One region of the Brevibacillus sp. MS2.2 genome, then DNA from elsewhere that is predicted to be linked to it. Evidence: riboswitches for the same ligand, from Rfam matches in the RefSeq annotation. Region 1 holds a riboswitch; the other holds the start of a gene.
The links. Region 1 has a riboswitch for cyclic di-GMP ahead of ggt (gamma-glutamyltransferase). Riboswitches for the same ligand answer to the same signal wherever they lie in the genome.
Positions count from the first base shown of each region.

Region 1 (5,808 bases):
CTTTGTGTTCCGTCAGCAGAATTCTCCGCTACTTCTTCAATGACACTGACCAATTCTACCACCTGCTTGGTGCCCAAAGACATTTGCTCAGAATAAGCCTTTACTTCTTGAATTTGGCTTGCCACCTGCGTGACAGCATCTTGGATCTGTTCGAAGGACTTGCCTGCATGGTTAACGACCGTAAGTCCAGTGGCGACCTCTTGGGTGCCCTGCTCCATCGAAAGGACAGCCTGGTTGGATTCGAGCTGAATCGTCGTAATCAACAGTTTGATCTGTTGCGCTGATTGTGCGGACTGCTCAGCCAATTTGCGCACTTCGTCTGCCACCACGGCGAATCCGCGCCCCTGTTCACCAGCTCTCGCCGCTTCAATAGCTGCGTTAAGCGCTAACAGATTTGTTTGTTCAGCTATGGCGGTGATGACTTGGACGATTTGCCCGATTTCCTGCGAGCTGTTCCCTAATCGTTTAACGATATCGGCAATGTTACCGACAGTGCTCTCGATCGACTGCATCTGGCTGATAACGACCTGAAGGGCCTGATTGCCTTCCACTGCAATTTGGGAAGCGTCCAAAGCTGATTCGGCAGCTTGCTGTGCATTCGTGGCAACCTGCTGAGCCCCTGTCGATACGCCTTGAATTGCGGTGACACTATCCTCTACACTCTTCACTTGCTTTTCCGCACCGTACGCTACTTCCTGAATCGTGATTGCAATTTGCTCGGTAGCCTTGCTCGTATGGTCGGCGTTGACCGACAATTCCTCTGCTGAAGAAGCAAGATCTGAAGCTGTATCATTTACTTGTTGAATAATCGTTCGCAGGTTGAGCACCATTGTGTTTACGGATTGGGATAGCTGTCCAACCTCATCCCTGGTTCGAATTTGCAAGGGTTGTACAGTCAGTTCACCCTCGGAAATGCGATTAGCCACAGAGGCAACTGCCGCAATAGGGCGTGAGATTTGCAGGGAAACAGCGTATGCGATTGCGATCACAACAGCAACAACAGCGATGACAATGATCGTAACCATGGTGGTAACGGATGAAACCGCAGACGTTATGGATTCGACAGGGATATGCAGATACAAACCAAAGTTGGTCTTGGGAATGGGGGAATAGGTGACAACGTATTCCTTGCCGTTGTCCGAGTAGCTGTATGAGCCCTTTTCTGTTTTTCCTGATGTAAGGATTTCCTGTAATGGTTGCGGCAGAGCGGATTCCTCAAGCGGTTTTCCGATCAGATCCTCGGTAGGATGGTACTGAATCTGGTCCTTGTTATCAACGAGAATCGGATAACCATCGTTGCCTACTTTCAAATCTTTGAGAAATGTAGCTGTGAAGTCATCTACATTGACGAGCCCGGTCAAAACACCAAGCTTCTCATTGTTTTTCGCTTTTACAGGGGAAGCGACGATGATAGAGCGATTGCCGGTTGTTTTCGCAACAAGAACATCGGAGAAGCTGGACTTGTCCTGCATACCGTCTTTGAAGAATTGGCGCTCGGCAAGATTGATTCCAACGCTTTTGGGGAACGTATCAGCCGTTACTTTTCCATCGCTTGCGATAAACGTATTTCCGTCATACAGTTTCATTTCCTCGGTAAACTTGCGGATGAATTCATTTTTTGCCGCTGCATCATCGGATTGAATATCCGCGGTACGGGCTAAAATCTGAATTTCTGTCATACGCCGATCCAGATATTGATCCATAGCTATGGCTGTACTGGAAGTAAGGTCAACATAGGATGATTTTTGTTTATCAATCAGAATGGATGAAAAGCTGCTCGTGATAAACAACGAAACGGCAGTAAGTGGAATGACGGCCACGACGAGAAACCAAAGAATCATTTTGTTCCTGAGCTTGTTGAACAAAAACATAGGGTTTTTCCACTCCTAATCCGTGATTGCGAAATAGAAACAGGTAGACTGCTGAGATTTACTCAGCAGTCTGACAAAATATCAATATCCCATTGCAGCGCCTTCACCGCGAGGGTCAGCACCGCCAAATTTTACATTGGTTTGCGGGTCAATCAGGATTGCGCCGGACTGTCCCATCGTATCGGTATAGGCTGCTTCCAGCTTTTCTACTGGATGCCCACGTTTAATCAACTCGTCCAGGACTTCTTGAGGGATGCGGCTTTCCACCTTTAGATTGTTGGAAGAAGATCCCCAGTTGCGTCCATGCAGCCATCTCGGCGCTTCGATTGCGTCTTGCACGCTGAAACCAAAGTCGATGATACGCGTGACGAGAGCGGCTTGCGTTTGCGGCTGTCCTTCTCCCCCTTGTGTTCCGTAGAGAAGATAAGGCTTGTCCCCTTTAAAGAGCATAGCTGGGTTAATTGTGTGGAAGGTGCGTTTTCCTGGTTCCAAGTGATTGATGTGTTTAGGGTCCAAAGAGAAATAGCTTCCGCGGTTTTGCATAAGGATGCCCGTATCTTTCGCTACGATGCCGGAACCCCAGTCAAAATAGTGACTCTGAATGATGGACACTGCATTTCCATCTTTGTCGACGATCCCGAACCAGGTTGTATCTCCTTTTGGATCAAGCGGTTCTACGGATTTGGCGGCTTGCTTCATATCAATGCGCGCAGCTAAATCTTTCCCGTGCTGCTTGGACAACAGTTCATCCACAGGGATATCCACAAAGGCAGGGTCAGTCAGCCATTTGTCGCGGTCAGCAAAAGACTGTTTGGTAGCTTCTACAATCGTGTGATAGTAATCGGGTGTTCCTTCACCCATGCTCTTGAGGTCAAAGTTATTCAAAACATTAAGAATAGAGAGCGATGCCATGCCTTGGGAGTTAGGCGGAACATTGTACGCTTTGTAACCGCGGTAGTCTACCGAAATTGGATCTGCCCAAGTGGAGGTGTGCTTCTCAAAATCTTTCAACGTGAGCAATCCACCGTTGGCTTGCATGTCTGCTACGATTTTTTTAGCAACTTCTCCTTTATAAAAACCGTCAGCGCCTTTTTTTGCAATGATTCGCAAAGTATTGGCAAGATCCTTTTGTTTGAGAATTTCGCCTGCTGCATAAGGATCGCCGTTTGGCTTCAGGAATGTTTTACGGAATCCATCAAAACGTTGAAGGTTTTTCAAGTCATTGTCAGTTGGATCTGTCGCGTATTTCGTCCAATATACTTGGTTAGGGGTGACTGGATATCCATTCTCTGCGTATCCAATGGCAGGCTCCAGCAGTCTGTTCCATTGAAGCTTACTGTTGCCCATGCTTTTATGGGCGTAGTTGTACGCCTCCCACCAGCCGGAGACGACACCAGGGACAGTGTTTGCCGATTCATAACCGCGGGACGGGATTTTTTCGTAGCCTTTGTTTTTGTAATAGTCGATGGTTGCCTTTTCGCCTGCGCGACCACTGCCGTTCAGCGCCTTCAGCTCTTTGGTTTTGGCATTGTAGATGAGCCAGAAGTTATCTCCACCAATGGATGTGTAATGAGGATAGACGACAGCTAATGTGGAAGCGGCTGTAATAGCAGCATCTACTGCATTTCCACCGTCTTCCAATGTTTTTAGGGCCGCAGCCGTAGCCAGATAGTGAGGAGTCGTCACCATTGCGTTCGGTGACATCGATGTTGGACGGTTAGCAGCTTGTACCCCAGAGAATGTTGATAGCCCGATGACAGCAGTCAGCGCGACGGTCGAGAGTTTCTTCCAGAATGACATTCCTATGAAACCTCCTTCATGATGAATAAAATAATGTTTTCATTAAACCGGCTATCCGCTGTTGCCTCACCTCCTTTAAAAGTTAAAAATACACAATCATACAAAAATAGACAAAAATAGACATTGTGAGCGCAAAAAAAGACCAATGATATAGGATCATTGGTCTCGTCCTACATCAATACTTCGGTAGCTGGCAAGCGTGTCCGCTGTTACGGAGGTAGCCCCTATAGCTTTGCGTCGCCGGATTTCCCCGGGTATGCCGTTTCGATATCAATGGTTAAAGTAGAAAATTGACACATAAACTGATTCGATCGTTGTGGGAAAATGTTCCTAAAACTCCGTTTGCCAATAATATAGACTATTTACCATTTGTGGTAAATAAGAAAAATTATTTTCATCCAGAAAAATAGTCAGGAATGCTATGAGGAAGGTTGTTTTTCGCAGACATTCACACACCTCCTGGGGCTGAACTGCTTATGATGATAAAAAGGCACATTCGCCAAGGAGTGAAACAAAGACCATGATGCATCCCGATACAGAATTGCGCTATATCAACGATGAGATCGGGTACGGTGTGTTTGCGACAAGGTTTATCCCAAAAGGAACGATTGTATGGGCACAGGATAATTTGGACCAGGTATTGGACCCGGGATTTGTGGAAAGACTTGATTCATTACGAAAACAGGACGTACAAAAATATTCGTTCAAGAACCAGTTCGGAAAGTACATTCTTTGTTGGGATAAGGCAAGGTACGTGAACCACAGCTTTCATGCGAATTGCGTGCCGACCATGTATGATATGGAATTGGCTGCACGGGATATTCAGCCGGGTGAAGAGTTGACTGATGATTATGGAACGTTAAATCTGGATGAACCTTTTGATTGTTTGCCCGAGTCCGACACGGAACGCTCCCGCGTAATGCCCGATGACTTGCTTCGATATTACCCGCAGTGGGATCGGATTGCTGCGGAAGCCTTCCAACGTTTCAATCATGTTGAACAGCCTTTGCTGCATCTGATTTCCCCGAAGCATCTCGAAACGATTCGTGGGATCACGGAGCAGCGCGTTGCCATTGATTCTGTCATTCATCTGTATTGCAGGTCACAATGGCAAACGAGGCAGCAATGGAAGACGTGAGCGGGTCGGTCAACGACCCGATTTTGTTGAACTCTGGGTAGAGAATCAGTATTATGGAATGTAAAGGTGAAGTGAAAGGTTGATTTCATTGGAAAACAAGGTAGCGGCATCCAATTTTATCCGCAATATCATGATTGATGACTTGCAAGAGGGCAAAGTAAAGGAAATCATTACCCGCTTTCCCCCAGAACCGAACGGGTATCTTCATATTGGACATGCAAAAGCAATCTGCCTCAACTTTGAGTTGGCACGTGAATTTTCTGGCAAGGCCAACCTTCGATTTGACGATACCAACCCGGTAAAGGAAGACATCGAATACGTAGAGGCCATCAAAAGGGACGTTCAATGGCTTGGCTTCGAATGGGACGGGCTGTTTTTTGCATCTGATTACTTTGAAGAGATGTACAACCGGGCGGTACTGTTGATTAAAAAAGGTCTGGCTTATGTAGACGATCTGTCTCCCGAAGAAATGCGTAAAATGCGTGGGACATGGACAGAGCCTGGCACAGATAGTCCGTTCCGCAACCGATCTGTGGAGGAAAACCTGGACCTGTTTGCACGGATGCGCCAAGGGGAATTCAAGGACGGAGAAAAGGTGCTGCGTGCGAAAATCGATATGGCTTCTCAGAACTTCAACATGCGTGATCCGGTTCTGTATCGGATCTCCCATGCAACGCATCACAACACGGGCGACAAATGGTGCATCTATCCGATGTACGACTTCGCTCATCCGTTGGAGGATGCCATTGAGGGCGTGACACACTCCCTGTGCTCACTGGAATTCGAAGATCATCGTCCGTTGTATGACTGGGTAGTCCGCGAGTGCGAAATGGAGAAGGTACCACGCCAGTACGAATTTGCTCGCTTGAATCTGACCAACACCGTTATGAGTAAACGCAAGCTGAAACAGCTTGTCGATGAGAATGTAGTAGACGGCTGGGATGACCCGCGTATGCCAACCATCGCAGGCTTCCGTCGTCGTGGCTATACACCGGAAGC
Region 1 covers NZ_JABSUZ010000001.1:184,010-189,817, reverse strand. The annotation lists gene HP568_RS00800 (methyl-accepting chemotaxis protein) at 1-1,871, opposite strand, end outside; gene ggt (gamma-glutamyltransferase) at 1,953-3,671, opposite strand; cyclic di-GMP riboswitch class I at 3,854-3,942, opposite strand; gene HP568_RS00790 (SET domain-containing protein) at 4,192-4,809, shown strand; gene HP568_RS00785 (glutamine--tRNA ligase/YqeY domain fusion protein) at 4,889-5,808, shown strand, end outside.

Region 2 (5,808 bases), on a different contig from region 1:
TCGCCCGTGCGATGAGAGGAAACCCAAATAATTCCTTGGGGACCATCATCGCCTGCTTGGTGTTTTTTCGAATCGCGTTGGTGATCACATCTCCTTCCTGGAGTGGATCACCCGGCTTGACTTGCAGTGCAAATGTTTGGGCAGGCACATTGCGCAATAGCTTTTCCGTGTCATAGACCCCAATGGTAATGTCATCGGAGAGCAAATCATTTAAATAGGGGGCAACCTTGATGAACGCCTCGAGCAGCTCTGCGTTTTTCCCCTCTTCGGAAGCTTCCGTTTCGTTCCATTCTACGTAACCGTTCATGACCCTCTTCACCTCTATATTTTGCTGGCATTAATACGGAAATTGGCGTTGCTTGTGCTGAACCGATATCCATTTCAGCGTAGTAAACTCTTCTAAGCTCCATTGACCGTTCAAACGTCCCAACCCGGAGTGCTTTTCACCGCCAAACGCCACGATTGGCTCGTCATTGATCGTTCCATCGTTGATGTGAATCATGCCAGTCTCAATTCGTTTGGCCATCTGGGCACCTCTCTCCAGATCGCGTGTATGAATCGCCCCGGACAATCCAAATGGTGTCTCGTTCGCCATGCGAATCGCTTCTTCCTCGGAAGCAAACGACATGATGCAAACAGCCGGACCAAACAGCTCTTTAGAAGCAATCGACATGTCTGTGGTCACTCCTGTCAAAACGATCGGCTCGACCAGGTTGCCCTTTACTTCCCCTTTCAATGCAGGAACGGCTCCTTCCCGTATCGCCTCATCAATCGTTGCCATCAGGTTGGCGACTTGCCGTTGATTGATGAGTGGACCGATTACCGTGTCAGGATCATTTGGGTCGCCTACCTTGAGTCCAGATACTTTTTCCACATACAGATCGAGGAATTTATCGTATACATCTTGGTGAACCAGAACCCTGTTAGCCGACATGCAAATCTGACCTTGGTGGGTAAAGCGGCTGAATACCGCTGCATTAACGGCATACTGGAGATCCGCATCCTCCAAAACGATCAGTGCACTATTGCCGCCCAGCTCCAAAATCGCCTTTTTGAAATGCTTCGCTGCCACTTGCGCGATATGGCTTCCTACTTGGCTAGAGCCTGTAAACGAAAGGATGCGCGGAATCGGGTGGGAGACAAAACCATCGCCAATTTCCGCAATATCCGTCACAACAACGTTGATCAAGCCTTTTGGCAGACCTACTTCTTCAAAAATTTTCGCGATGAGCGTCCCACCCGTGATTGGCGTGTGCTCATGCGGTTTAAGAACGACACCGTTGCCCGCGCCAAGAGCTGGAGCTACGGACTTCATCGACAGATAGAACGGGAAGTTGAACGGACTGATGACACCGACAACGCCTGCGGGAATCCGATACAAGCGATTTTCTTTTCCGTCTACGGGAGAAGGAAGAATTTTTCCTTCCATGCGTACGGGGAACGTAGCCGCCTCGCGAATAATATCCTTCACAAGCCCGATCTCAAAAAACGCCTTTAATCGGGTTCCACCCAATTCACGTATGATGATCTGAATGATTTCTTCTTCATTCTCTTCGATATAGTGAACAGCTCGCTCCAACATTCGGGATTTGGTATAGGCATTCACTTCATCCCACTCTTTTTTCGCGTTGGCTGCCGCCTTGTAAGCCGCGTCGATATCCTCCAGATTTGCCATTTTGAATTCTGCGATGACTTCCCCGTTGTAAGGGTTGATATCTTGCAATGTCTTCGCGCCCAGTCCGTCGCGCCACTCCCCATTAATGTACTGCTTGTCCAGTGTTTGAAGGATTGACATGCTTTAACCTCTCCCTTTTGTAAAGGTAATAGGCCCCTTTCGCCTGAAAGGAGCCGTAAAACTAAAACAGCAAAATACACTGCTAGTCGGCAACCCGGCTGCCATCGTAACTTGTACATTAGGCCCGTGGCTTTGCGTCCCCAATTTTCAATGGGTTTGCCCATTCATAGCGAATGCTGGTAGGATTTTGTCGAAAAAAGGAAAGATATGGAGAATCCTACTTTGATTATAGTACTCCATTTCGAATAGTCAAACGAAAACATGTAAATAATTAGTGAAAGAAAGTGAACAAATACCAAAAAGTCCGCATCGCTTGAATACGGACTCCTGATTCTTTTTCCTTATGATCACAATAACTTTTTGACATCCTTTACGCTCGTCGCGAGCATTTGCTCTACCGCGTTGGCGTCCCTCACATGCTTGGTCAAGCCTTCATTCAGCTCGTCCAGCAAGCTCTTTGCATCACTTACCTGCTGGGACACATCGTCAGCAAATCGCTTTTGGTGCGCGATGATTTCCATCACGCCTGACACTTCGACGTTCAGGGCCTGGAAAGCATTCACGATCTGATCCGTCTTCTCCGCAGCATCCTTGCTGATAGAAAGTCCGTTTTTGATCGCACTGCTGCTTTTTTCACTGTTGGACAACGCTTCTTTTGTTTCTTCCTGAATCTTGCCGATCAATTCTGCAATCGTCTTGGTCGAGTTCGCTGTCATCTCGGCCAGCTTCCGTACCTCATCCGCTACGACAGCAAAGCCTCGGCCTTGTTCACCCGCACGTGCCGCTTCTATCGCTGCATTCAGGGCGAGAAGGTTGGTCTGATTGGCAATGTCGCTGATCACCTTGACGATACTCGTAATTTCCGAAGAGCGCTCTTCCAAGCGGCTCATGGATTTGGACGTATGGACCGATTCTTTGTCGAGCAGGCTCATGACTTCCACAACGTCCGTCATAGCCTTTTTGCCTTCATCTGCACGCGCTACCGATTGTTTGCAGATATCTGTCAGGCGCTCTCCTCGATCCGACAGTTGGCTCGCAGATTCATCATCCCGCTCGTTAATGACCTGGATATTATCTACGACACGCTTCATTCTCGTCACCAAGCGCACCATTTGCTCGGATTCGGCGTTCATCGCTTGGTTTGAAGTGAAGATCGCACCCAACTGTTCGTAAATACCGCGAAGCTCATGTTTCCAAGCGTCTTGCTGTCCTGCCATTGTGGTCGTGGGAGTTGCCACTGTCGTCGCTGCTGTCTCTTTTTCTGCCAGGCCTTTGTCTTTTTTCCAAAACATCCGCTTCCCTCTCCTTTGTACCCATCAATTGTCACCTCGGCGGCTATATACGCGGGACTCGATTATTCCCGGATGTTGTTTCGCCAAGCTCAGCAAGTTTTCCAAGAAATAATAGTGACCCTCCAAGAGCTCCACGTCTTTACGCTCAAATTGCTTCGCCTGCAAATACTGCTGCATTTCCAAAGCATAGCGCTCCAGTTTATCGTGAAAATCGTTGGCACGAAGCATTTGCTCCACTTCTGGATATTCTGTTTTCAGGCGATTCAGCTCGCTGTATACACGCCCACCCTCCAGAATCATCTGGTAGGCCGTACGCTCGAGCGTAGCTGTCGTAGCTGCCTCCTGCTCCTCACGCTCCTCGCGCAAAGCTGCCAAGTACGTGATAAAATGGTAGACAGTTAAAAACAATGGTCCTAAAAACAGAATGATCCCTGCTTTGTACACATGCTGATTGGACAAATTGCTGATGAGCAGGAACAAGTGAAACAAGATCGCACCCAACCATACATAGATGATGATTTGGTGATTGATCTTCCCTGCCTTTTGGTGGCGTGAAAAGGCAAAGGTAAGTCCGAGCAGATAAAAGGCAAGTAACGTAAAGCTGGCAGAAAACAAAGCCATCTCCATATCGATCAGCCAATCTGCGTCGGCGGGTATTTCGATAAAGAATTCAAAAGCGAGCACCAGCAGTGAGAACAGCAACCCCATGATCCAAAACCGGCTTACTTCCGAGTCATTCCTCCGCCGGGAGCGGTAGCGTTTTGCACGGGATCCTTCCATAATGCTCTCACCTCATTCTCTATGATTCGCCATGATTCTATGTTTTCCTTTCACATGGGGCCAAAATCTGACATCGGAGGCTGTTATGACAAAAAATTTACCAACAACATTTACCGAGCGCATGCAAACCATGCTTGGACACGATTATGAGGCATTCGTTTCCTCGTATGATCAGCCTGTGACACACGGCTTGCGGGTCAATCCGTTGAAGGTCGGTCGTGACGATTTTTTGAAAATCTCGCCGTTTTCTCTGGAAGCAGTCCCTTGGTGCGAAACCGGTTTTCGCTACAAAGAGCCAGATCGTCCCGGCAAGCATCCTTTTCACTCCGCTGGCATGTACTATTTGCAGGAGCCAAGCGCGATGTCCGCTGCCGAAGCACTCGGCGCACAGCCTGGTGAGCGAATCCTCGACCTGTGTGCAGCGCCAGGGGGAAAATCGACGCAGCTTGCAGCGTTTTTGCGTGGACAAGGAATGCTCGTAGCAAACGAAATCCATCCTGTTCGGGCAAAAGCCTTGTCAGAAAATCTGGAGCGCTGCGGCGTGACCAATGCCGTCGTGACCAATGAAACGCCTGAACGCTTACAGGAGCGATTCCCCCAGTTTTTTGACCGAATTTTAGTAGACGCTCCATGCTCTGGCGAAGGAATGTTCCGCAAGCTACCCGAAGCAATTGAAGACTGGAGCCCTGCAAAAGTAACCGAATGCCATGTCATGCAAGGCGATATTCTCGAGGCGGCCGCTGCTATGCTGAAGCCAGGCGGAACGTTGGTCTACTCCACCTGCACATTTGCTCCATTAGAAAATGAGCAGTCACTGGTTAACTTCCTGGGAAGTCACCCGGAATTTGAAATCGTTCCGCTGCCACATGCAGATTGCTTTTCTGCTGGTCAACCCGAGTGGGCGTCGCCGCAAAACGAGCAGCTCACCCAGACAGCCAGATTGTGGCCCCATCGTCTCCAGGGAGAGGGGCATTACCTCGCCAAGCTGCAAAAGAGTGAGACCGCTGAAGTTCATGAACCTTCCGGGAAGCGTAAAGAAAAGCGTGTGGTAAAATCGGCTCCGGCAGGTCGAAAAGAAGCCCTGGCAGCCTGGCGTACGTTCGCGGACGAAGCGCTCCCGGCGCTCTCCCAACCATTCGATGATGAATCAGCTTTTCTTTTGTTCGGCGAGCAGCTTTACTACTCACCTGCTCCCGAGCTCGACTTGGACAAGCTCAAGGTCGCTCGCGTCGGTCTGCACCTAGGAACCGTAAAAAAGAACAGATTTGAACCTGCACACGCCTTGGCACTCGCCCTCTCTCCTGCGGAGGCAGCCCGTGTCGCTTCCTATGGCGCAGACGATCCTGAAATGTTGCGATACTTAAAAGGAGAAGCGCTCACGCGTGACGGTGATAGCGGCTGGACGCTGGTTACTGTAGATGGATTCTCCATCGGTTGGGGCAAGCAATCTGAGGGGCAACTCAAAAATCATTATCCTAAGGGTCTACGGTGGTTGTAGTTTTGCTTCAAAAATAAAAAAAGCTCACAAGGCTACACGAGATGCATTCGTGGCTGCTTGTGGGCTTTTCTCTTTTTCTTATGATCTCCCTCTGCGGGACGGATTGTCTACAACGGTCAAAGAGCCATTTCTAATATAACGCAATATTTTTGAAACAGATATCCCTGTTGCGTTGGCAATTTGCATCGCATTCGAATTCGGATACGTTCTCACGTAATTGCGAATCATCTGGTAGTCTTGTATTTCGTTTTCTCCGCAAACCTGGCAACTGTACTCTCCCCGGCCCATCGGACTGCCGCATTTCAAGCACGTATCCGTCGTCATCACTGGTTCTCCTCACACCCTGTACTATGGTACTTTTACAAGAAAGGGTTCTATCTTCCTATCTATTACCCAAATCACATGGGAGGAAAACACTATTTCTATCGCAATTCCTGTATTCT
Region 2 covers NZ_JABSUZ010000012.1:131,742-137,549, forward strand. The annotation lists gene HP568_RS13750 (methyl-accepting chemotaxis protein) at 1-307, opposite strand, end outside; gene yfmT (benzaldehyde dehydrogenase) at 338-1,795, opposite strand; cyclic di-GMP riboswitch class I at 1,881-1,966, opposite strand; gene HP568_RS13760 (methyl-accepting chemotaxis protein) at 2,143-3,087, opposite strand; gene HP568_RS13765 (hypothetical protein) at 3,112-3,867, opposite strand; gene HP568_RS13770 (RsmF rRNA methyltransferase first C-terminal domain-containing protein) at 3,953-5,365, shown strand; gene HP568_RS13775 (hypothetical protein) at 5,444-5,689, opposite strand.
Region 2: it holds a riboswitch for cyclic di-GMP, as region 1 does, so the genes downstream of both, yfmT (benzaldehyde dehydrogenase) here and ggt (gamma-glutamyltransferase) in region 1, are expected to answer to the same signal.